One region of the Xanthomonas sp. NCPPB 3174 genome, then DNA from elsewhere that is predicted to be linked to it. Evidence: predicted binding sites of a transcription regulator. Region 1 holds the regulator's gene; each other region holds the start of a gene.
What was found. Region 1 encodes FliA, which starts transcription of late flagellar genes. Its sites were predicted from a motif close to TAAAGTTTNNCNNNCNNNGGCCGATAA; they were not measured.
Positions count from the first base shown of each region.

Region 2: AC1PK7_RS15935 (methyl-accepting chemotaxis protein) is a predicted target of FliA. The motif match lies at 2,813-2,839, and genes of this name have one in related genera.
Region 3: AC1PK7_RS07530 (GGDEF domain-containing protein) is a predicted target of FliA. The motif match lies at 2,695-2,721, and genes of this name have one in related genera.

Region 1 is NZ_CM161517.1:2,541,366-2,549,115, forward strand. It holds gene flhA (flagellar biosynthesis protein FlhA) at 1-1,510, shown strand, start outside; gene flhF (flagellar biosynthesis GTPase FlhF) at 1,687-3,312, shown strand; gene AC1PK7_RS11345 (MinD/ParA family ATP-binding protein) at 3,299-4,183, shown strand; gene AC1PK7_RS11350 (RNA polymerase sigma factor FliA) at 4,180-4,929, shown strand; gene cheY (chemotaxis response regulator CheY) at 4,949-5,341, shown strand; gene AC1PK7_RS11360 (protein phosphatase CheZ) at 5,342-5,953, shown strand; gene AC1PK7_RS11365 (chemotaxis protein CheA) at 5,958-7,712, shown strand.
Region 2 is NZ_CM161517.1:3,692,196-3,699,945, reverse strand. It holds gene gap (type I glyceraldehyde-3-phosphate dehydrogenase) at 1-693, shown strand, start outside; gene AC1PK7_RS15940 (hypothetical protein) at 931-1,386, opposite strand; gene AC1PK7_RS15935 (methyl-accepting chemotaxis protein) at 1,682-2,758, opposite strand; gene AC1PK7_RS15930 (DUF2339 domain-containing protein) at 3,015-5,753, shown strand; gene AC1PK7_RS15925 (DUF3999 domain-containing protein) at 5,750-7,114, shown strand; gene AC1PK7_RS15920 (phosphoglycerate kinase) at 7,317-7,750, shown strand, end outside.
Region 3 is NZ_CM161517.1:1,711,500-1,719,249, forward strand. It holds gene asnB (asparagine synthase B) at 1-1,241, shown strand, start outside; gene AC1PK7_RS07530 (GGDEF domain-containing protein) at 1,523-2,596, opposite strand; gene AC1PK7_RS07535 (right-handed parallel beta-helix repeat-containing protein) at 2,933-3,979, opposite strand; gene AC1PK7_RS07540 (penicillin acylase family protein) at 4,062-6,446, opposite strand; gene bfr (bacterioferritin) at 6,638-7,129, shown strand; gene AC1PK7_RS07550 (DUF2147 domain-containing protein) at 7,698-7,750, shown strand, end outside.

The DNA of each region.
Region 1 (7,750 bases):
GGACTTCTACGGCTCGATGGACGGCGCCAGCAAGTTCATCCGCGGCGACGCCATCGCCGGCATCCTGATCCTGTTCATCAACTTGATCGGCGGCATGGCGGTCGGCGTGCTGCAGCACGGCATGCCGGTGGCGCAGGCCGCCTCCACCTACACCCTGCTGTCGATCGGCGATGGCCTGGTCGCGCAGCTGCCTGCACTGCTGGTGTCCTCGGCGGTGGCGATGCTGGTCACCCGCGCCTCGCGTTCGCAGGACATGGGCGCCTCGATGATGGGCCAGGTGTTCGGCCAACATAAGGCGCTGGCGGTGGCCGCGGCGATCCTGGGCCTGGTCGGCCTGATCCCGGGCATGCCCAACGTCGCTTTCTTGACGCTGGCGCTGATCCTGGGCGTGCTGGCCTGGAAGATGTGGAAGCGCAGCCTGCAGCCGACCCCGGCCGCCGCCGAGGCGGCGCCGCAGGCCGCAGCCGCGGCGCAGGCCAACGCCGAACTGGGCTGGGACGAACTGCGCCCGATCGACCCGCTGGGCCTGGAAGTGGGCTACCGGCTGATCCCGCTGGTGGACAAGGCCCAGGGCGGCGAGCTGATGGCGCGGATCAAGGGCGTGCGCCGCAAGCTGACCCAGGACATCGGCTTCCTGGTGCCGCCGGTGCACATCCGCGACAACCTGGAACTGCCGGCCAACGCCTACCGCCTGCTGGTGCACGGCGTGCCGGTGGCCACCGCCGACATCCACCCGGACCGCGAACTGGCGCTGGACCCGGGCGGCGCGCTGGGCAAGATCGACGGCATTGCCGGCAAGGACCCGGCGTTCGGCCTGGACGCGATCTGGATCCAGCCGCACCTGCGCGCCCAGGCCGAGACCATGGGCTACACCGTGGTCGACCCGGCCACGGTGATCGCCACCCACCTCTCGCACCTGATCCGCGAGCACGCCCCGGAACTGCTCGGCCATGAGGAAGTGCAGCAGTTGCTGGCGACCCTGGCCAAGAGCGCGCCCAAGCTGGTCGAGGACCTCACCCCCAAGGCGCTGCCGCTGTCGGTGGTGGTGCGGGTGCTGCAGAACCTGCTCATCGAGAAGATCCCGGTGCGGCAGCTGCGCAAGATCGTCGAGGCCCTGGTCGAGCACGCCCCGCAGAGTCAGGAACCCGGCGCGCTCACCGCCGCCGTGCGCAACGCCCTGGGCCGCTTCATCGTCCAGGAGATCGCCGGCATGGCCCCGGAACTGCCGGTGTTCACCCTGGCCCCGCAATTGGAACGTGTCTTGCAGGACTCTACCCAGGGCAACGGCGCGGCGCTGGAACCCGGACTGGCCGAACGCTTGCACCAAAGTCTGGCGGACTGCGTGAGCAAGCAGGAGGCGCGCAACGAACCGGCCGTGGTGCTGGTCCCGGCGCAGGTCCGCGCCGCCCTCGCCCGCCTGGTCCGCCACAGCGTCCCCGCGCTGTCGGTCCTGTCCTACAGCGAAGTGCCGGAGGACAAGCGGCTGAAGCTGGTGGGGACGATCAGTTGATGTGGCGGGATTGGTGATTTGGGATTCGGGAGTCGCAACAGCGGGCCCGACGCGCGCAGAGAGACAGCAATGACACGAACGAACACAACCAGAGCAAGGCGACCGGATAGCAGCCATGCCATGGCGGCCTCCGCGACCAATCCCCACTCCCCACTCCCGAATCCCGGCACTCACCCATGAAGATCAAACGCTTTGTCGCCCCCGACATGCGCACCGCCTTCCGGATGGTGCGCGACGAGCACGGGCCGGATGCGGTGATCCTGTCCAATCGGCGTACCGACGAGGGCATCGAGATCGTCGCCGCCAGCAACTACGACGAGGCCCTGGTGCAGCGGGCGCTGGATGCGGTGCGCCCGGACGAGGCGCCGCGCGCCGCTGCCGCGCAGGCACCGGCCGCTCCCGCCCCGCGCGCCGCACGGAGCGACAGCGCCGCCGCCAGCCCGGCGATGGCGATGATGGCCGCGATCAGCGAACGCCGCGGCAGTGCCGCGCCGGCCGCTCCCGCCGCACGGCCACTGACCCAGCCGGCGGCGCTGGCCGCTTCGGCGATGCCCGCCGCGGCCGCCCCGGCTGCCGCCGCACGCCAGGCCGCCCCGGCCAAGGCCGCAGCGCCGGTCACCGGCCGCGCCGAGTTCAGCATCCCCGAGGACGTGTTCCGCAACGCCCCGATCAGCGTGCCCCTGCCCAGCCCGTTCGCCGCCGCGACCCCGGCGCCGGCCGCCGAGGCCATGCCGGCCTGGCGCGACGACGTCGCCGCGGTGGCGCTGACCCCGCTGGCGAGCCCGAGCACAGCCCCTGCCGCGCCGGGCGTGGCCAAGGCCGACGCGCCGGCCGCTGCCGGAATCCCGGCGGCCGCCACGCTGGCGGCGGTGCCGACCTTCCCCGCCCCGCAGAACGACGAACAATTGACGCAGCTGCGCGACGAACTGGCGCTGATGCGGCAGATGATCGAGCGCGAGATGAACCGCCTCACCGACGAGCGCCTGCGCGGCTCGCCGGTCCGCGCCCAGGCGCTGGAGCTGATGGACGACTACGGCTTCGACAGCGGCATCACCCGCGACGTGGTCATGCAGATCCCCGCCGACCTGGAGCTGCACCGCGGCCGCGGGCTGATGCTGGGCCTGCTGTCCAAGCGCCTGCCGATCGCCCCGCTGGACCCGCTCGAGGAAGGCGGCGTGATCGCCCTGATCGGCCCCACCGGCGCCGGCAAGACCACCACCATCGCCAAGCTGGCCTCGCGCTTCCTGGAGCGCCATGCCGCCCGCGACGTGGCCCTGGTCACCACCGACACCATCCGCGTCGGCGGCCGCGAACAACTGCACAGCTACGGCCGCCAGCTCGGCATCGCCGTGCACGAGGCCGATAGCGACGCCGCGCTGCAGCAGCTGCTGGAGCGCCTGGCCGACTACAAGCTGGTGCTGATCGACACCGCCGGCATGGGCCAGCGCGACCGCGCCCTGGCTGCCCAGCTGCACTGGCTGCGCGCCTCGCGGGTGGTCCGATCCTTGCTGGTACTCCCCGCCAACGCCCATTTCTCCGACCTGGACGAGGTGGTGCGCCGGTTCGCCGGCGCCGACCCACAGGGGGTCATCATGACCAAGTTGGACGAAACCGGGCGGTTCGGCAGTGCCTTGTCGGTGGTCGTGGACCACCGCCTCCCCATCACCTGGGTGACCGATGGACAGCGTGTGCCGGACGACCTGCACCGCGCCAACGCCGCCAGCCTGGTATTGCGCCTTGAAGATTTGCGGCGCGCTGCCGATAAGCCCTGTACTCCGGAGCAGACCCATGCCGTCGCGTGACTACGTCAATCTGACCAATGCCTTCCCCCTGTCGGCGACGCGCAGCGAACCGCTGGGTCCGGTGCGCACCATCGCCGTGACCGGCGGCAAGGGCGGCGTGGGCAAGACCAACATCTCGGTCAACCTGTCCATGGCGCTGGCCGACATGGGCAAGCGCACCCTGCTGCTGGACGCCGACCTGGGCCTGGCCAACGTCGACGTGCTGCTGGGGCTGACCCCCAAGTTCACCGTGGCCGACCTGGTCGCCGGGCGCTGCACCCTGGAAGAGGTGCTGATCGACATGCCCAACGGGCTGATGGTGGTGCCCGCCGCCTCCGGCCGCCGCTACATGGCCGAGTTGCCGCCGGCCCAGCACGTGGGCCTGGTCAACGTGTTCTCCGAGTTGCAGCGCGAGCTGGACGTGATGATCGTCGACACCGCCGCCGGCATCACCGACAGCGTGCTGACCTTCTGCCAGGCCGCGCAGGACGCGGTGGTGGTGGTCTGCGACGAGCCGGCCTCGATCACCGACGCCTACGCCCTGATCAAGGTCCTCTCGCGCGAGCGCGGCGTGGACCGGGTGCAGATCGTCGCCAACATGGTCCGCGACCTCAACGAAGGCCGCCTGCTGTACGACAAGCTCAGCCGGGTCTGCGAGAAGTTCCTCGGCGACGTGTCGCTGAACTACCTGGGCTGCGTGCCGCAGGACGACTGGCTACGCCTGTCGGTGCAGCGCCAGCAGCCGGTGGTCAAGGCCTACCCGTCCAGCCCGTCGGCGCAGGCGATCAGCGAGATCGCCCGGCGCACCGCGCGCTGGCAGGCGCCGACCGCCCCGCGCGGCAACGTCGAGTTCTTCGTCGAACGCATCATCCAGCGCGGGGTGGCCGCATGAACGCCGCCGCCCACTACCGCGCCGTCCAACGCAACAGCGCCAACGACTACATCACCCAGCACTCGGACCTGGTCCGGCGCATCGCCCACCACCTGGCGGCGCGGCTGCCGGCCAGCGTCGAGATCGACGATCTGATCCAGGCCGGCATGATCGGCCTGATCGAGGCCTCGCGCAGCTACGACGCCGAACAGGGCGCCTCGTTCGAGACCTATGCCTCGATCCGCATCCGCGGCGCGATGATCGACGAGATCCGCCGTGGCGACTGGGTGCCGCGCTCGGTGCACCGCCGCGCCCGCGACGCCGCCTCGGCGATCCGCAAGATCGAACAGAGCACCGGCCGCGCCGCCGCCGCCAACGAAGTGGCCGCGGCGATGGACATGCCGCTTCCCGAATACCTGCGTTTGATGGAAGATGCCGCCCGCGGCCAGGTGCTGAGCCTGGAGTCGCGCATCGAGGACCATGGCGAACTGGATACCATCGCCAAGGGCGGACCCAATCCGCAGCAGATGCTCGAGCGCAGCGAATTCGGCCGCGAGCTGGGCAAGGCCATCGCGCAGTTGCCCGAACGCGAGCAGTTGGTGCTGTCGCTGTACTACGAGCAGGAATTGAACCTCAAGGAAATCGGCGCGGTGCTCGGGGTCAGCGAGTCGCGCGTGTGTCAGATCCATGGCCAGGCCACGGTACGGTTGCGCGGACGCCTGAAGGCGTTCGAGGTCGCCGATGCCGGTCTGGAAGACGAAGAATAGGAACCCTTAGGAGTCAGTGGTGAACAAGAACATGCGGATTTTGATCGTGGACGATTTCTCGACGATGCGGCGCATCGTCAAGAATCTGCTCGGCGATCTGGGCTTCACCAATACCGCCGAGGCCGAAGACGGCAACAGCGCCCTGGCCGCGCTGCGCTCGGCGCCGTTCGAGTTCGTGGTCACCGACTGGAACATGCCGGGCATGACCGGCATCGATCTGCTGCGCAACATCCGCGCCGACGACAAGCTCAAGCACCTGCCGGTGCTGATGGTCACCGCCGAGGCCAAGCGCGAGCAGATCATCGAGGCCGCGCAGTGCGGCGTGAACGGCTACATCATCAAGCCGTTCACCGCGCAGACGCTGCAGGAGAAGCTGGGCAAGATCTTCGAACGCCTGGGAGCGACCGCCTAAATGGAAGCCACCGCCGAACGTACCGCCCTGATCGAACGCCTGCAAGGCGCGCTGGACGCGCTGGAAAATGGCGACGAGGCCGGCTGGCGCAGGGAGATCGACACCCTCGCCGCCTGGCGCACGCGGCCGATGATGCAGGGCCTTAGCCGGCTCGCGCGCGATCTGGGGCAGGCGCTCGGCGAACTGCCGGTGGTGCCCAGCGAAGCCGGCGAGCTGGACGACGCCTGCTCGCGCCTGGACCACGTGGTGGAGATGACCGAACAGGCCAGCCACCGCACCCTGGACCTGGCCGAGGAATGCCGTGCGCTGGCCGACCAGCTCGCCGCCGGCGGCCTCAGCGGCGACCAGAGCGAGATCCTCGACAAGATCCGCCACAACCTCACCGAAATGGCCCTGGCGCAGAGCTTCCAGGACCTGACCGGGCAGATCATCCGCCGCGTCGCCGGCATCGTACGCCGCGTGCACGAAGGCTTCGGCGCGCTGGGTCTGCCGCCGAAGGAAGAAAACAAGAAGGCCGACGGCAGCCTGGCCGGCCCGGCCCTGCCCGGCCTGGACCGCCACGGCGTGTCGCAGCACGACGCCGACGACCTGCTGTCCGGATTGGGACTGTAATGCCATGAGCGCCGTACCCGACGACATCGCTGCCGACTTCATCATCGAGGCCCAGGAAATCCTGGACCGGCTCGGCGAGCAGTTGGTGTCGCTGGAGCAGGCGCCCGAGGACAGCGGCCAGCTCAACGCCGTGTTCCGCGGTTTCCACACGCTCAAGGGCGGCGCCGGCTTCCTGGCGATCAACGCCATGGTCGAGCTGTGCCACGCCGCGGAGGAAACCCTGGGCATGGCCCGCGCCGGCCAGGCCACCCTGCAGGCGCGGCACTTCGACGCCGCGCAGCAGTCGCTGGACTACCTGCAGTCGATGCTGGACGCCTTCGGCAGCGGCCAGGAGCCGCCGCGCGCGCCGGCGGAGCTGATCGCGCAGTTCGACGCGCACGGCGACGCCGCGCCGGCGCCGGCGCCGGCCAAGAGCGCCGCGCCGGCACCCGCCGCCAAGGCGCCCGCGGCCGCCGCGGGCGATGCCGACCTGATCAGCGACGACGAATTCGAGGCGCTGCTGGACCAGTTGCACGGCGATGCGCCGCCGGCGGCCACGCCGCAGGCGCTGCAGCCGGCGCCGCGTGCGCCCAGCGCCGCGCCCAAGGCCGCAGCCGCCCCGGCCAAGGCCGCCGAGCCCGAGCACACCGTGCGCGTGGACACCAAGCGCCTGGACGCGATCGTCAACCTGATCGGCGAACTGGTGCTCTCGCGCAACCGCCTCAAGACCCTGCGCGTGCGCCTGCGCGACGAGGAACTGGACCGCGCGGTCAGCAGCCTGGACATCGCCACCGCGCGCCTGCAGTCGGCGGTGATGCGCACGCGCATGCAGCCGGTCGGCAAGGTGTTCTCGCGCTTCCCCAAGGTGGCGCGCGACGTTGCCCGCTCGCTCAACAAGGAAGTGGAACTGGAGCTGATCGGCGCCGACACCGAACTGGACCGCAACCTGGTCGAGGCGCTGGCCGATCCGCTGGTGCACCTGGTGCGCAACGCGATCGACCACGGCATCGAGGCGCCGGCGCTGCGCGAAGCCACCGGCAAGCCGCGCGGCGGCCACGTGCGCCTGTCGGCGCAGCAGGAAGGCGACTACGTCAGCATCGAGGTGCAGGACGACGGCGCCGGCATCGACCCGGAACGACTGCGCGCCAAGGCCCGCGAGAAGGGCCTGATCGATCCCGAGGCCGCCGCCCGCCTGACCACCGAGGAATGCCTGCACCTGGTGTTCCTGCCCGGCTTCTCGACCAAGTCCGAGGTCACCGACATCTCCGGCCGCGGCGTCGGCATGGACGTGGTGCAGTCGCGCATCCGCGAGCTCAGCGGGCAGATCCAGATCCAGTCGGAACTGGGCCGCGGCAGCCGCTTCCTGATCCGCGTGCCGCTGACCCTGGCGATCCTGCCGACCCTGCTGGTGCAGGCCGGCGACACCGTCTATGCGCTGCCGCTGGCGCGCGTGGTGGAAGTGCTGCACGCCCCGCGCCGCTCGCTGGGCTGGTTCGACGGCCGCGCCGTGCTCGACCGGCAATCGCACACCCTGCCGCTGGTGGACCTGCGCCAGTGGCTCAACATCGACGCCCCGCAACTGCCGCTGCTCACCGTGGTGGTGCTGCAGGCCGGCGAATCGCGCATGGGCCTGGTCGTGGACCAGGTCCGCGGCCGCGAGGAAGTGGTGATCAAGCCGCTGCCGCGCTCCCTGCGCGGCCTGCCCGGCTACGCCGGCGCCACCCTCATCGGCGACGGCCGCCTGGCGCTGATCCTGGATGTGGATGGCTTGAAGGCTTGAGGGCCGGGATTGGGGATTCGGGAGTGGGGATTCGCACC
Region 2 (7,750 bases), 1.2 Mb from region 1:
ACCAAGGAAACCGCGCAGAAGCACCTGGACGCCGGCGCCAAGAAGGTGATCCTGTCGGCGCCGTCGAAGGACGACACGCCGATGTTCGTGTACGGCGTCAACGACAGCACCTACGCCGGCCAGGCCATCGTCTCCAACGCCAGCTGCACCACCAACTGCCTGGCGCCGCTGGCCAAGGTGATCAACGACAAGTGGGGCATCAAGCGCGGCCTGATGACCACCGTGCACGCGGCCACCGCCACCCAGAAGACCGTGGACGGCCCGAGCAACAAGGATTGGCGCGGCGGCCGCGGCATCCTGGAGAACATCATTCCGTCCAGCACCGGCGCGGCCAAGGCGGTCGGCGTGGTGATCCCGGAGTTGAACAAGAAGCTCACCGGCATGAGCTTCCGCGTGCCGACCTCGGACGTGTCGGTGGTCGACCTGACCGTGGAACTGGAGAAGCCGGCCACCTACGCCGAGATCTGTGCCGAGGTGAAGGCGCAGAGCGAAGGCGCGCTGAAGGGCATCCTCGGCTACACCGAGGACAAGGTGGTCGCCACCGATTTCCGCGGCGACGCGCGCACCTCCATCTTCGACGCCGATGCCGGCATCGCCCTGGACGGCACCTTCGTCAAGCTGGTGTCCTGGTACGACAACGAGTGGGGCTACTCCAACAAGTGCCTGGAGATGGTTAAGGTGGTGGCGAAGTAAGCCGCCGCGCGTCGTCCGCCGTGGCGGGCGACGCGGCCTTGTGCGGCAGCGACCGCTGCAGCCCGCCGCCGTTGGCACGCTGCACACGCCATCGCGAACGCATGCAAACAAAAAGGAGCGCCTCGGCGCTCCTTTTTGTTGTGCAGATGTGCTGCGAGGGACTTGCTCGCCGCGACGGCGGCGTGGATGCAACGAGATGGAAGTGGCGCGATCCGCGCCGCCGCCATCCGCTCGCCGTTACAGCGCGTCCTTGGAGACGTTGCTTTCGCTCTGCTGGTAATCGGTGACCACGCCCTTGGCGTCGAATTCCACTTCCAGGTCGTAGGACTTGACGTTGCGCGCGCCGACGCCGTGCTCCTGCGCCTCGTTGATCGCCGGGCCGGTGTAGTAACCGGGCAGCATCCGCTTCAGCAGGCCGGTGGCGGTCTTGCGCGCCTTCTCGCCGTGGGATTCGCTGGGGCGATAGCTCCACGACTTCTCGTAGCCGCCTTCCTTTCCGGACGTCCTGGAGACGTAGGTGGGCTCGCCATAGATCGCGCGCACCTGCTCCTTGGTGGTCTTGCCGATCACGATGTTCTTCTTCACCGCATCGGGAGTGTAGAGCTCCGGATTGTCGACCTTTTCGGCCAGGGCGGGAGCAGCGAAGGACGCGGCCAGCATGGCCGAGATCAGCAGGGTGCGAAAGGGTTTCATGGTCATGTCCGTTTACCTGGGAAGTGGCGTCTGCAATCCAGAGGGTACCGGTCGCGTCGAGGTGCGTCGGTACGGCTTCAGCGCGGCGCAACGAGCTTAGGCATGGCGAAATGACGTCGTCAATACAGCAGGCAGCGACATTCAGGCAACGACGACGCCCCTGGCGGCAAGGCCGATGGCGGAATCGCGAGCGCGATGCGGCGTGCCGCTGCGCGCGCAGCGGGTCGACGGGGCAGGCGTTGCCCCGTGATCCGCTGCCACTTTTTGCGCAGGGCGCCGTCGCGGTGTGGGCGGGCTACAGGGCCTGCAGGATCAGCGAGTGCCAGCCGGTGCGGTAGGTTTCGTAGCCGGGCGAGGCGGCATGCCCGATGCAGTGCGGCCGGCCGTCCAGGTCGATCAGCACGGCGCCGCGCGGCTGCTTGAACAAGGCGTCGCGGCCGTCGAAGTCGATCCGGTCCTGCAGCATGCGCCCGGCCGAGTCGGCCAGCACCTGGCCCTGCGCGTCGACGATGCAGACCCGGCTGCGGCCCCATTCGGATTCGGACAGCGGGGTGCGCTGCACGATCGTCTGCGCCAGCGCGTCCCAGCGGAACACGATGCCCAGCACGCCCAGCACGCGGCCATCGATGCGGCCGCCCTCGCGGACCGTGCACGCGTACACCAGGACCCGCTCGCCATCGGCCAGTGCACTGGCGTGCACGCCCTGGAAGCTGAAGTCCTCGCCGCTGCGGGTGCGCATGGCCTGCTCGAACCACGGTTGCGCGGAGACGTCGCTGCCGACCGAGGCGTACTGCCGCGGCCGGCCGTTGGCGCGGATGCGGCCATCGCTGCCGGCCAGGATCAAATCGAAGTAGACCGTGTACGAATCCAGGATCTGGCCCATGCGCCGCGACGCGTAGGCCAGCGCCTCGGCGTCGCTGTCGGTGCGCGCTGCCGCCACGACCGCGGCGTCGGTGGCCCACCAGCGCACGTCGCAACTGCGTTCGTAGAGGTTGCGGTCGATCAGGTCGATGTTGCTCAGGGCCAGTTCGCTGAGCCGCGTGCGGCGCACGTCGTCCTGCAGCCGGCTCAGCGTCTGCCGCATCTCCGCGCTGGTGCGCGCGGCGACCTTGTCCAGGTCCTGGGTGGCCTCGGCCACGCGTCGCGACAGCCCGTCCATTTCCTGCGCGATGACGCTGAAGCCGCGTCCGGCGGCACCGATGCGCGCCGATTCGATGCGCGCGTTCATCGAGATCATGTGGGTGGTGCGGTTGATCGCGTCGATGCCCTGCAAGGAACGGCGCAGTTGGCCGAGCAATTGGTCGGAGAGGCCGACGACGGCGCGGATATGGTCATCGATCCCCGTTTCGGCGGGGTGGGCGGGTAGGTTCATTCATGCTGCCGGTGGGGTGGGAGGGAACAGCAGACGGACGACGCGGTAAGGGGTGTAGCGGCCGTCCATTCATCGACTTGAGGGCGGTGTGAAGACCGTCCGTCGGAACGCCGAGGCTTGCCCTGCCTAGGCTGCGGCCGCGCCTGTGGGCCGATGCCGGTACCGAACTCGTCTACCATCTGCGCCAGGTCCGGCGCCGCCGGACACCTGGTGCGCGTCACAGGCGCCGCGCCACCGCCGTGGAGATGCGAGTCGAATGGAGATGTTGGTCGTGCTGGTGGTGTTGGCGGTGCTGGCGATGCCGGTGCTGCTGATCGTGGCCCTGGTCGGGCAGTCGCGCCTGCGCCAGCGGCTTGCCGCGCTGGAGGCACAGGTCGCGCGGATGGCGGCCGCCCCGGTGGCGCCTGCGACGGCCTGGGCCGGTCCTGCGGCCGCGGACGGGGACACGGAATCCGCCGTCGATGCCGAGACGCAGGCCGAGGATGCGCCGAACGAAGTGTCGTCCGAGCCTGCACGTCCGCCCCTTGTCGTGGAGGAGGCTAGCGCGCCGCCGCCACTGCCGCCGCCCTTGCCGACGCCGCAGCACACCAACGATTTCGCGACGCTGGCCGCCGCGGTCGAGCGCGCCGAGCAACAACAGGCGCAAGCGCGCGCCGCCGCCGCGGCCGCGATCGCCGCCCCGCACCGGCCTGACCCGATCGAGCGGTTGGTGAGCGGGGTCAAGCGCTGGTTCACCGAGGGCAACGTGCCGGTGAAGATCGGCATGCTGGTGCTGCTGGCCGGCGTCGCCGCGCTGCTCAAGTACGCCGGCGACCAGGGTTGGCTGCGCATGCCGATCGAGCTGCGCTACGCCGGCATCGCCGCCGCGTCGCTGGCGGGCCTGGCGTTCGGCTGGCGCCAGCGCACGCGCAAGCGCAGCTTCGCGCTGGCCCTGCAGGGCGGGGCGATCGGCGTGTTGCTGCTGACCGTGTTCGCCGCGTTCAAGCTGTCCGGGCTGATCCCGGCCGGGGCGGCGCTGGCGCTGAGCATCGCCCTGGTCGCGGGCATGTGCGTGCTGGCGGTGGCGCAGGAATCGCGCACCCTGGCGGTGCTGGGCACGCTGGCCGGCTTCCTCGCGCCGCTGTGGCTGTCCACCGGCAGCGGCAACCATGTGGCGCTGTTCTCCTACTACGCGCTGCTCAACGCGGCGGTGTTCGCGATCGCCTGGTACCGGCCGTGGCGGGTGCTGAACCTGCTCGGGTTCGGCTTTACCTTCGGCATCGGCACGCTGTGGGGCGTGCTGCAGTACCGGCCGGAAAAGTTCGTCAGCACCGAGCCGTTCCTGCTGCTGTTCTTCGCCTTCTACCTGCTGATCCCGATCCTGTACGCGCGGCGGCAGCAGGCCGCGCGCAGCGCGCTGATCGACGGCAGCCTGCTGTTCGGCACGCCGCTGATCGCGTTCTCGCTGCAGGCCGGCCTGTTGCGTGGCGAGCGCCTGCCGCTGGCCTTGTGCGCGTTGGCTCTGGCGGCGCTCTATGCGCTGCTGGCCGCGGCGCTGATCCGGCGCGCGCGCTTCGCCCTGCTGGGGCAGGCGTATGCGGTGCTGGCGGTGGGCTTCGCCACGTTGGCGGTGCCGCTGGCGCTGTCGGCGCGGGCCACCGCGAGCGTGTTCGCGCTGGAGGGGGCGGCGCTGGTGTGGCTGGGCCTGCGCCAGCGGCGCTGGCTGCCGCAGCTCAGCGGCGCCGGATTACAGATGGCGGCCGCGTTGGGCTTCACCCTGGGCCTGGATGCGGCGGTGCAGGACAGCCAGGCCGTGGCCAATGCCACCTGCATGAGCGCGCTGCTGCTGGCCCTGGCCGGGTTCGCCAGCGCCTGGTGCTATCGCCGCGCGCGCGCCGCCATGCCGGCGCTGGGCTACTACCTGTGGGGGCTGGCTTGGTGGTGCGGGATCGGCGTCGCCGAGATCCTGCGCTTCGCCGCCGCCGACGCGCGGCCGGACGTGTTGCTGGCCTGGGCGGCGGTCAGCGGCTGGCTCGCGGCCGAAGCGCAGCGGCGCTGGCCGGCGCCGGCGCTGGCCGCGACCACGCTGGGCGGCCTGGCGCTGGCGTTGCCGCTGGCGGCCTGGCAGGCCGATGCGCACGGGCAGCCGTTCGCCGGACATGGCGCCTGGGCCTGGGCGCTGTTCGCGGTGCTCGGCGTGCGCAGCCTGCTGTGCCTGCGCGACAGCGGGGGCGGCGTGGCGCGCGCGGCGCAGTTCGTGTGGTGGTTGGTGTGGCCCACCGTGGTCGGGCTGCTGTGCACCTGGATCGCGCTGCACAGCGACCTCGCCGCCGGCTGGCGCTGGATGCTGTTGCTGGCGCCCTGGTTGCTGGCGACGGCGCTGTCGCTGTGGCGCTGGAACTGGCTGGCGGCGCCGCTGGGCACGGCCTTCGCGCCGTGCCGCAGCGCGCTGCAGAGCACCTACTTCGGGCTGCTCACGGTGGCCTGGCTGTACAGCCTGGGCCTGACCGGCAGCAGCGCGCCGTTGCCCTGGGTGCCGTTGCTCAATCCGCTGGAACTGAGCCAGTTGGCGCTGCTGGTCCTGGGCGTACGCTGGACCCGCAGCCCCGAACTGCCGGCGCTGCTGCGCCCGTGGCGCACCCATCTGCTGGCCGCTGCCGGCTTCCTGTGGATCACCAGCGTCACCCTGCATGCGGTGCATTACTGGGCGGCGGTGCCGTGGCCCGGCGTGCTCGGCGATGGCGTGGCGCAGACCAGCCTGACCGTGGTCTGGAGCGTGCTGGGCGTACTCGGCTGGGTGCTGGGCTCGCGCCGCGGCCAGCGCGGCCTGTGGCTGGCCGGCGCGGTGTTGATGGCGGTGGTGCTGGGCAAGCTGTTGCTGGTGGATCGCGGCAATCTCGGCAACGTCGCCGGCATCGCCTCGTTCATCGCGTACGGGCTGTTGTGTACGGTGGTCGGGTATCTGGCGCCGGCACCGCCGCGCGCCGCCGAACCGGCCGAGGAGGCCATCCCATGATCCGACGTGCGCTGTTTCCGTTGTTGCTGGCCGGGTTGCCGCTGTGTGCGTTCGCCGCCAGCCAGCGCGACGACTACGCCCAGCAGTGGCCGCTGACCCTGCAGGACGCCGATGCCGGCGCCTATCGCGTGCAACTCGACGATGCGGTCTACCGCAGCGCGCAGCGTGCCTCGCTGGGCGATGTGGAGGTGTTCAATGCCGCGGGCGATCCGCTGCCGTCCGCGCTGTTCGCCGCCGAGCAGGCCGAGACTGCGCCGCGCCGGCAGCCATTGCCGTGGTTTCCGTTGCCGGCCGCGCGCGACGGGCGCGCAGCGGACCTGGAACTGATCGCCGAGCGTGACCGCGACGGCAGCGTGCGCCGCATCCAGACCCGCGTGGCGGGCGGCGCCAGCGACGCAGCGGCTGCCGGCTGGCTGGTCGATGCCAGCGCACTGCACGCGCCGTTGCGTGCGCTGTCGCTGCAATGGGCCGCCGCCGCGCAGCCGCAGCAGGCCCGCTACCGCGTCGAGGGCAGCGACGATCTGCGCGACTGGGAGGTGGTGGTGGACGAGGCGACCCTGGTCGACCTCAGCAATCAGGGGCACCGCCTGCAGCAGCTGCGCATCCCCATCGGCCGCGAAGTGCGCTATCTGCGCCTGCTGCCGTTGGCCGGCGCCAGCGCGCCGCCGTTGACCGGGGTGGAGGCCGAACTGGCGCCGGCACCGGTCGCCGCCGATTGGCATTGGCAGCAGCTGGACGCGGCGAGCAGCGATCCCGCGCAGCACAGCTATGCGTTCGTGTCGCCGGGGCGCTATCCGGTGACGCGCATCGACATCGCCTTGCCCGGCAACAACGCCATCGAATGGCGCGTGCAGAGCCGCGACAGCGCCGAGGCGCCGTGGCAGGATCGCGCCGGTCCGTGGCTGGCCTACCAGGTCGGTGGCGGCAGCCGCTCGCCGCCGCAGGCGCTGACCGCGCCGGTGCGCGACCGCTACTGGCGGCTGCTGGCGGCGCAGGATCCGGGCCGCCAGCGGCCGGCGCTGCGCCTGGGCTACCAGCCGGAGACGCTGGTGTTCCTGGCGCAGGGCGCGCCGCCCTATGCGCTGGCCGCCGGCAGTGCGCGCACCCAGCGTGCGCCGGCGCCGCTGGCCGCCGCATTGCAGGCCCTGCATACCCAGCGCGGGCCGCAATGGGTGCCGGCCACCGCCAGCCTCGGCGCGGCGCAACCTCTGGCTGGGGCCGCGGCGTTGCAGGCGCCGCCACCGCCGCGCGACTGGAAGACCTGGCTGCTGTGGGCGCTGCTGATCGGCGGCGCGCTGCTGGTGGTCGGCTTCGCGCTGAGCCTGCTGCGCAAACCCGCCGCCGCCGACGGCGCGGACTGACCCGCCGGGAGGGATCGCGCGCACGCTGCGCCGTGCGCGCGCCAGCGCACCGATTGCCGCTGTGCGGCCGACGCCGGACAATGGCGGTTTCGCCGCTGCGGCGATCGGCCGGCGCTCCTGCACCCGACGTTACGATGCCGGCGCCGACACTGCACCGATGGCGCGGTTTTCCCTTTGCAACCCCACGAAAGCGAGCACTTACATGTCCATCCTGCGAATGACCGATCTCGACCTGTCCGGCAAGCGCGTGCTGATCCGGCAAGACCTGAATGTGCCGATCGACAATGGCCTGATCACCTCCGAGCAGCGCATTCTGGCCTCGGTGCCGACGCTCAAGCACGCGCTGGAACAGGGTGCGGCGGTGATGGTGACCTCGCACCTGGGCCGGCCCAAGGAAGGCGTGTGGACCCAGGAGGATTCGCTGGAGCCGGTGGCGATCCGCCTGGCCGCGCTGCTCGGCGTTGACGTGCCGCTGCTGCGCGATTGGGTCGATGGCGTGGAGGTGCAGCCGGGGCAGATCGTGCTGCTGGAGAACTGCCGCATGAACGTCGGCGAGGGCAAGGACGACGAGGCGCTGGCGAAGAAGTACGCGGCGCTGTGCGACGTGTTCGTGATGGACGCCTTCGGCACCGCGCA
Region 3 (7,750 bases), 830 kb from region 1:
GGGGCCATGACGCGCAGGGCCGCCTGCGGGTGGCCTCGGAAATGAAGTCGTTGGCCGACAGCTGCGCCGACGTCGCCCAGTTCCCGCCGGGCCACTACTACGACAGCGCCAGCGGCGCATTGGTGCAGTACTACCGCAAGCCGTGGCGCGACTACGCGGCGGTGCAGGGCGTGGAGGTGAGCAAGCAGGAACTGCGCGAGGCCTTCGAGCGCGCCGTGCATCGCCAGTTGATGACCGACGTGCCGTACGGCGTGCTGCTCTCCGGTGGACTGGATTCGTCGCTGGTCGCCGCGGTGGCGGCGCGCTTCGCGCGCAAGCGCATCGAGGAGAACGACGAGGCCGAGGCCTGGTGGCCGCGCCTGCACTCGTTCGCGATCGGCCTGAAGGGCTCGCCGGACCTGGCCGCCGCGGCGATCGCCGCCGAGGCGCTGGGCACCGTGCACCACGGTTTCGAATACACCTTCGAGGAAGGTCTGGATGCGCTGCCGGAAGTCATCCGGCACATCGAGACCTACGACGTCACCACCATCCGCGCCTCCACGCCGATGTTCCTGCTGGCGCGGCGGATCAAGGCGATGGGGGTGAAGATGGTGCTCTCCGGCGAAGGCAGCGACGAGATCTTCGGCGGCTACCTGTACTTCCACAAGGCGCCGAACGCACGCGAATTCCACGAAGAACTGATCCGCAAGCTCGACGCGCTGTACAACTACGACTGCCTGCGCGCCAACAAGTCGATGATGGCCTGGGGCGTGGAGCCGCGCGTGCCGTTCCTCGACGTGGAGTTCCTGGACGTGGCCATGCGCATGGACGCCCAGTACAAGATGGCCGGCACCCGCGCCGACGGCAGCAAGCGCATCGAGAAGGCGGTGCTGCGCGAAGCCTTCGAGGGCTACCTGCCCGAGTCGATCCTGTGGCGGCAGAAGGAGCAGTTCAGCGACGGCGTCGGCTACGGCTGGATCGATGGGCTGAAGGCGCATGCCGAGGCGCAGGTGAGCGACCGCGAACTGGCCGCGGCCGACAAGCGCTTCCCGGTGAACCCGCCGCAGACCAAGGAAGCCTATTACTACCGCAGCCTGTTCGAGCGCGTGTTCCCGACCCCGGCCGCGGCCGAGACCGTGCCTGGCGGCAAGTCGATCGCCTGTTCCTCGCCGGCGGCAATCGCATGGGACGCGAGCTTCGCGACGATGGCCGATCCCTCCGGCCGCGCGGTGGCCGGGGTACACGCGCAGGCGCTGGGATGAGTGGGGCTTGGTGCTCCGGCGTCCTGCCCTTGCGCCAGCAAGCCGGATGTCGGTGAAACGTGCCCGGCGCCGCCTAGATTTACGGGCACAGGCGCTTGGATCCATGCGAACCACGGCGTGTGGTTCGCATGGATCATGCTAACGCTTTCAGCGTGTTGTGGATGGCTGTGTACAGCACTCCGATCAGTGACACATACGTCAGCCGACACTCTGTGGTTGGCTCATGCGATCGATTCAGCGCGCCGTCGCGTGTGCGATTGGCCTGCGCACTGGTGCGGTGGTTACAAAGGCGCCGCCTCCGGTAGCGTGGCGTCGCTAACGCGCACCGCCGACGTTGCGGCCACCGCCACAGCGCAGTCGAGGCGGAGGCTGCCGTGGCCGTCTTGTCGGGCGGCGGACAGCGCGCGGTCGGCGCGTGCGAGCAGGTCCGACACCTCGCCGCCGGCCGGCAGCGAGGCCAGGCCGACGCTGCAGGTGAACGCGGCCCCGTCCACGCGCAGGTTGCGGATGCGCTGCTGCAGGCGCTGCAGCCGTTCGCTCGCCTTGGCCTGCGACACGCCCTCGAACAGCAGGCCGAATTCCTCGCCGCCGAGGCGGCCGACACGGCAGCGCGGATCCAGCCGCACCAGCTCCGTCGCCAGCGCCTGCAGCACCGCATCGCCCACGTGATGGCCGTGCTCTGCGCCGATCCGCTCGAAGTCGTCGATCTCCAGCATGGCCAGCTGTACGGCGTGCCGGGCGCCGATCGCTGCCTCCAGCTCGGCGATGAGCGCGCGCCGGTTGGGAAGACCGGTCAGCGCATCGGTAGCGGCCAGGCGTCGATCGTTTTCCCGATGCGCGTAGTTGCTGCGCAGGGCGGTGACGACGACGTGGTTCATGGCCAGCCCGATGATCGTCACCGCCGCCACCAGGAGTTCCAGCAGCGGCAGGTCGGCCGCGCTCGGCACCAGGCTGTCGTGCCAGCCGAGCATGATCGCCCAGGTGCAGGCCAGGGCAAGCAGATAGTCGCGCGCGTGGCTGAACAGCACGCTGTAGCCCAGGCTCAGGGTCACCGCCACCGGCAGCATCCAGCTCACGCTGGCGCTGCCCATGTGATGCAGTTGCAGCCGGAACGCGGCGTCGAACGCGATCACCGACAGGAAGGCGCCCAGCCGCCATTGCCAGGATTGCTTGGCCATGCGCATGACCAAGCCGCTGCCGAGCATGGCGACGAACGCCAGCGCGTAGCGCGGGTCCAGCGGATGGCGCAGGTAGGGGTTGCACAGCAGCAGCGCCAGCCAGACGCACAGGGTCAGGCCCTGGATCGCCAGGATCGGCCGGTCGAGGGTGCGGCGGACATGAAGGTGGTAGTTCATCTGCTCTCCCAGAGCGCGCGGCGGCACTCCAGCGCCTGCGCGGCACGGTCGATCGGTGATCCAGCGCGGTCCGTCGGTCGCTGGGGCGTCGTCACCGGTTAGCGGCCGCCGCGGGGAGAGCTTGAGCGGCTTGCCGCGGTCGCCGGCGCACCTGCCGTGGTCAGCGTGGCGGGCAGGCGTCCGGCGTCGGGCGGGCGAAGCAGGGGAGACAGGGCGCACAGACCCTGGCGCCGTCAGGCGCAGGCGCGAAGCCTGGCGGGCGCCTGCCGCGCCAGGCCGTCACGCCACCCTGCCGGGGCAGAAGTGGCGTGCCGCAGGTGCGGCGGCCGCCTGCGCTTACTCGAAGCGCACGCAGTGGCCGTAGCGTTCGGGCTGGATGTCGATGCCCGAGGCATCGGCCTGGTTGTTCTTGCGCCACAGGTTGGGGCGGAAGTCCGGGCCGGTGCAGTTGGCTGCGCTGTCCACGCCGATGGTGTAGGTGTAGGGATTGCCGCGGAAGGTGTTGTTCTCGAAGGTGTTGTCTTGGCTCATGCTGTTGTCCCAGCACAGGATCTGCGGCGTGCGCTGGCGGATCGAGCAGGTCAGGTAGAGCCCGGCGCCCTTGTTGTCGATGAACTGGTTGCCCGCGAACAGGTTGCGGCGTGCGTCGGCCAGGTACACGCCCTGGCTGCCGTTGCGCTCCAGGCGGTTGTCGCGGATCTCGCTGTCTTCCAGGTGCTCGGTGGTGATGCCGGCGGCGACGTTGTCGTGGATCACGTTGTCGATCAGCTTGACCTTGGCGGTGCGGTTGAACGACACCCCGTCCCAGGTCGCGCCGGACACGTCGTTGTGCGCGATCAGCAGGTCGCGGCTGTCGAACTCGCTGAGCAGGCAGGCGCTGCGGCACTTGCTCACCCGCAGGTGGGTCAGCTGGATGTTCTGGCCGTTGCGCACCACCACCAGGCTGTTGCTCAGGTACGGGCGTTCGGGCATGAACTCCTTGTCGATGGTGCCGCCGACGATCTGCAACTGCTCCACGCGCACGTCGCGGATCGGCCGGATCGGACGCTCGTTCTGGTAGTCGCCGATCACGATGGTGGGTTGCTGCACGTGGTCGCGCATGCGCAGCACGGTGCTGTCGCCCTGGCCGCGCAGGCGCAGGCCGTCGCGCTGGATCGAGATCAGCTTGCTCACCGGGAACTCGCCCGCGCTCAGGCACACGGTGGCGGGCTTGCCGTCGTTGGGGACGCGGTCGATCGCGGCCTGCAGGTCGTCGCCGGGTTCGGCGCGCACGCTGCAGTCGGCGGCGGCAGTGGGCGCGTCGGCGGCCGGCGCGGCGCTGGCGGAGAACGACACGGCCGCGGCGAGCGGCAGCAACAGGGCGAGCAGGGGAGGGCGCTTCATCGGTAGGCAGACTCGGCAGTGGGGGGAGGGAAGGCGGTAAGCCAGCGCAGGCGGACAGACGCCGGCGCGGACCCATATCAGGTCATTGTGGTGCGGTCGGGCTTAATGTCAGCGTGTACCGGGTCGGGCCAGGCAGGAACTTTGTGGCACGGCCCTGCACCCAGTCGGCGTGGCCGGCGCCCCAGAACGGCGACAGTGGGTGGCCGCTCTGGCCGCCCGGCATGTGCACGATGCCGTCGGCTTCGTGGCCGGGCGCCACCACCATGCGTTCGGAGGCGCCGAATTCCGGGCGCTGCACCCGCGGCATGTTGTCGTCGCCGGGGAGCGGGGTGTCCGGCATGCACAGCCAGCCGCGCAGCGGCCCGGGCAGGCCCTGCGCCAGCGGATGGCAGATCGCCGCGCGGTTCTCCAGGCCCCAGCGGCGCGTGTCCAGCGGGCCTTCGGCCTGCAGGTGCGTGCTCACCTCGGTGGCGGCGTCTTCCAGCAGCGCCTGCCAACTGCCGTAGCGGCGCGGCAGCAGGTGCAGCGGCTGTTGCTGCAGCAGCGGCCAGGCCACGCCTTCCAGTTGCGGCAGCGCCGGGGGCGCGGCATCGGCGTCCGATCCTGTACGCGCCGGTGCGATCAGGCCGTCGCGGATCCGGGTCAGCACCGCCAGGCGCCAGGCGCGCACCAGGGTGTAGCTCACCGAACCGGTGCTGGCGCGGCCTTCCCAGTGCTTGGCCGCCTGCGCCACGGCGTGCAGCGCCGGCGTCGCCGCACCGGCATCGCGTTGCTGCAGCAGCGCCCACCAGCGCTGCAGGAACAGCGCGCGGTCGTCGAGCTGGATCGCCAGCAACTGCCGTTCGTCGAGGTGCGGATGCAGGCGCACGTCGTCGCGGATCTGCTGCGCACGCGCGCCCAGCGCGTAGCCGCCGTCGCCGAGCGGTGCCAGTTCGGCGCCGCCGACCACGCGGGCATTGGCGGTCCACAGTTGCCCGTCGGCGGGATCGATGCGCTGCGGCGACTGGGTGGTGGACAGCGGCCACGGCGCGCAGCGCGCGTCCGCCGGCACCGACGCGCGCACGTCGTGCATGACTGCGTCGGCTGCGCAATGCGGGCCGCGCAGCGGCAGCGGGCCGAGCACGCGCCAGCCGATATGGCCGTCGCGGTCGGCCAGCACCAGGTTCTGCGCGGGCGTGGCGATGCGTTGCGCGCGGGCGAAGGCATCGGGGAGGGACGTGGCGCGGGCGAAGTCGGCCAGGCCCAGGTTCAGCGCACCCGGCAGTTGCGCCGCCCAACGCAATGCCAGGGCACTGCCGTCGGGTTCATGCTGCAGGATCGGACCGTAGGCGGTGTCTTCCACCTGCAGCACGGTGTTGGGCGCGCCCGACACCCGGATCCGTTCGTTGTGCACGCTGACCGGCGTGCAGCCGGGTTGCGGCGTCGCGGCACATGGGGTGAGCCGGTACCAGTCGGCGGTATCGGCATAGCTGTTGGTGAAGCCCCAGGCGATGTGGCCGTTGCTGCCGACGATCACCGCCGGCAGGCCGGGCAGGGAGAAGCCGGACACGTCCACGCGGCCGCCCGGCGCCTGCGCATCGGCATAGCGCAGGCGCACCCGGAACCACAGGCTGGGCGCGCGCAGGCCCAGGTGCATGTCGTTGGCGACGATGGCGCGGCCGTCGGCAGTGCGGCTGCCGGCAATCGCCCAGTTGTTGCTGCCGGGCGCGGCAGGAGCCACCGCGTCGGCGTTGGCCTGCGCGGCCCCATCCGGCAGCCTGCGCAGATCGACCTGACCGGCGTCGGGCAACACTGCGTCGCCGACCCCGCTGCCATCCAGCGCGGCGTCCCAACTGCTGCCTTCGTGGCGCAGCAGGGCGTACAGCGGCGCCGGCAAGCGCTGCTGCAGCCGGTACAGCTCCAGCTTGCGATCGAGCTGCTTGCCCTGCAGGTCGAAGTACATCGCCTGGCCGGCCAGCGCCGAATCCACCGGCTGCCAGTCGCGCGGCGCGGCGAACAGCAACAGGTACGGCCACGGCCGCACCCGCAGCGCATGCAGGCCCTGGTTGACCCCGGCGCTGTAGGCCTGCAGCGACGCCGCGTGCGTGCCGGCGAACGCGGCCAGTTGCGCGCTGCTGCGGGCACGCAGGCGCTGCGCACGGCGCGCCTTGTCCACGCCCAGCGCGTGCGGGCCGACCAGTTCGGACAATTCGCCAGCGGCCGCGCGGCGCAGCAGGTCCATCTCGAAGAAGCGCTCCTGCGCATGCACGTAGCCGAGCGCGCGCATCGCATCGGCTTCGTCGGCGGCCTCGATGGTGACCGTGCCCAGTGCGTCGCGCTGGATGCTCACCGGCGCCCGCAGGCCTTGCAGCGGCGCGTTGCCGTCCAGCGTGGCCAGGCTGCCGCGCAGCAGCAGCCAGACGCCCAGGACTAGGGCGGCCGCCAGCAGCAGCGTGCCCAGCAGCAGGCGTTTCCATCGACCGCGCATCGTCTCTCTCCGGTGACAAGTCTCCGATTCTAGACACGCATGCGTGTCGTTCCCGCGTAGGCGCGGCGCGCTGTGCGCGGGGTCACGCATCGTGGGTGGTGCGACTCGGGATGTGAATGATTCCGATTGGAACGCGGCGCGGCGGCATCGGGCACTATGGCGCCCTCAGTCGACCCCACGGAGCCCGCCCCATGAAGGGACACCCCGACGTTGTGCAATGCCTCAAGGAGCTGCTGCGCGGCGAACTGGCCGCGCGCGACCAGTATTTCATCCACTCGCGGCGTTACGAGGACCAGGGCCTGCTGGCGCTGTACGAACGCATCAACCACGAGATGGAAGAGGAGACCGAGCACGCCGATGCGCTGCTGCGGCGCATCCTGTTCCTGGAAGGCGACCCGGACATGCGCCCGCATGCCTTCGAACCCGGGCGCACGGTCGAGGAAATGCTGGAGAAGGACCTGAAGGTCGAGTACGAAGTGCGCGCCAACCTGGCCGCGGGCATGAAACTGTGCGAGCAGCACGGCGACTACGTCAGCCGCGACGTGCTGCTGGCGCAGTTGCGCGACACCGAGGAAGACCACGCCTGGTGGCTGGAGCAGCAGCTCGGCCTGATCAAGCGCATCGGCATGGCGCTGTACCAGACCTCGAAGATCGACGGGCACGTGTCCGGCAAGGACGCCTGATCCAGACGCGCGCCTCCCGCTTGCGGGAGGCGCCGATGCACTGAGCGGGGAGTTCCCCGCCACCGCGGCCGTGCGATCGCCGGCTGCCTGCGACCAGCCGCTCGTGCCGGTCGCCACCTCTCGCACTGGCCTGCATCGGCAATGCCGCCCCGTGTGCGCGGCGGCCCCACTTTCGATGCCGTGGCGATTGCCGCTGCAGTCTGCTGGCCGCAAACCCCGACCAGCGTTCTGTCCTCCTCGTTTTTTGAAACTGCCGATTGAGTCGGGCGGCGCGCCGCGCTCGGCTGTGGCGTTGGCTGGTGTGGCCGACGCGTTCGCCGCATGCATTGCGATGCCGTGGCCGTGACGTGCGCCGAGGTGCGGCCGCTGTGTTCGCTGTCGGCTGTTGCAATGCCGCAAAGGCCGGTCGGCGCACGCAGGGTGCCTTTCAAGCAATCCCTTTGAATCCAAGCGGTTGCGCGCTTCGTCGCGCCCGCGGCGAACGCCGTGCGGACAATGCTTGCAAAACGGTAGTGATCGCTATACGGTAGTTTTCACTACTTAATTGCGCGATGGCGGGGGGCGTTCGATGCAGGCGAGTCCGGGAATCAAGTGGTACTGCGTGGTCGGTGTGGTCGTTGC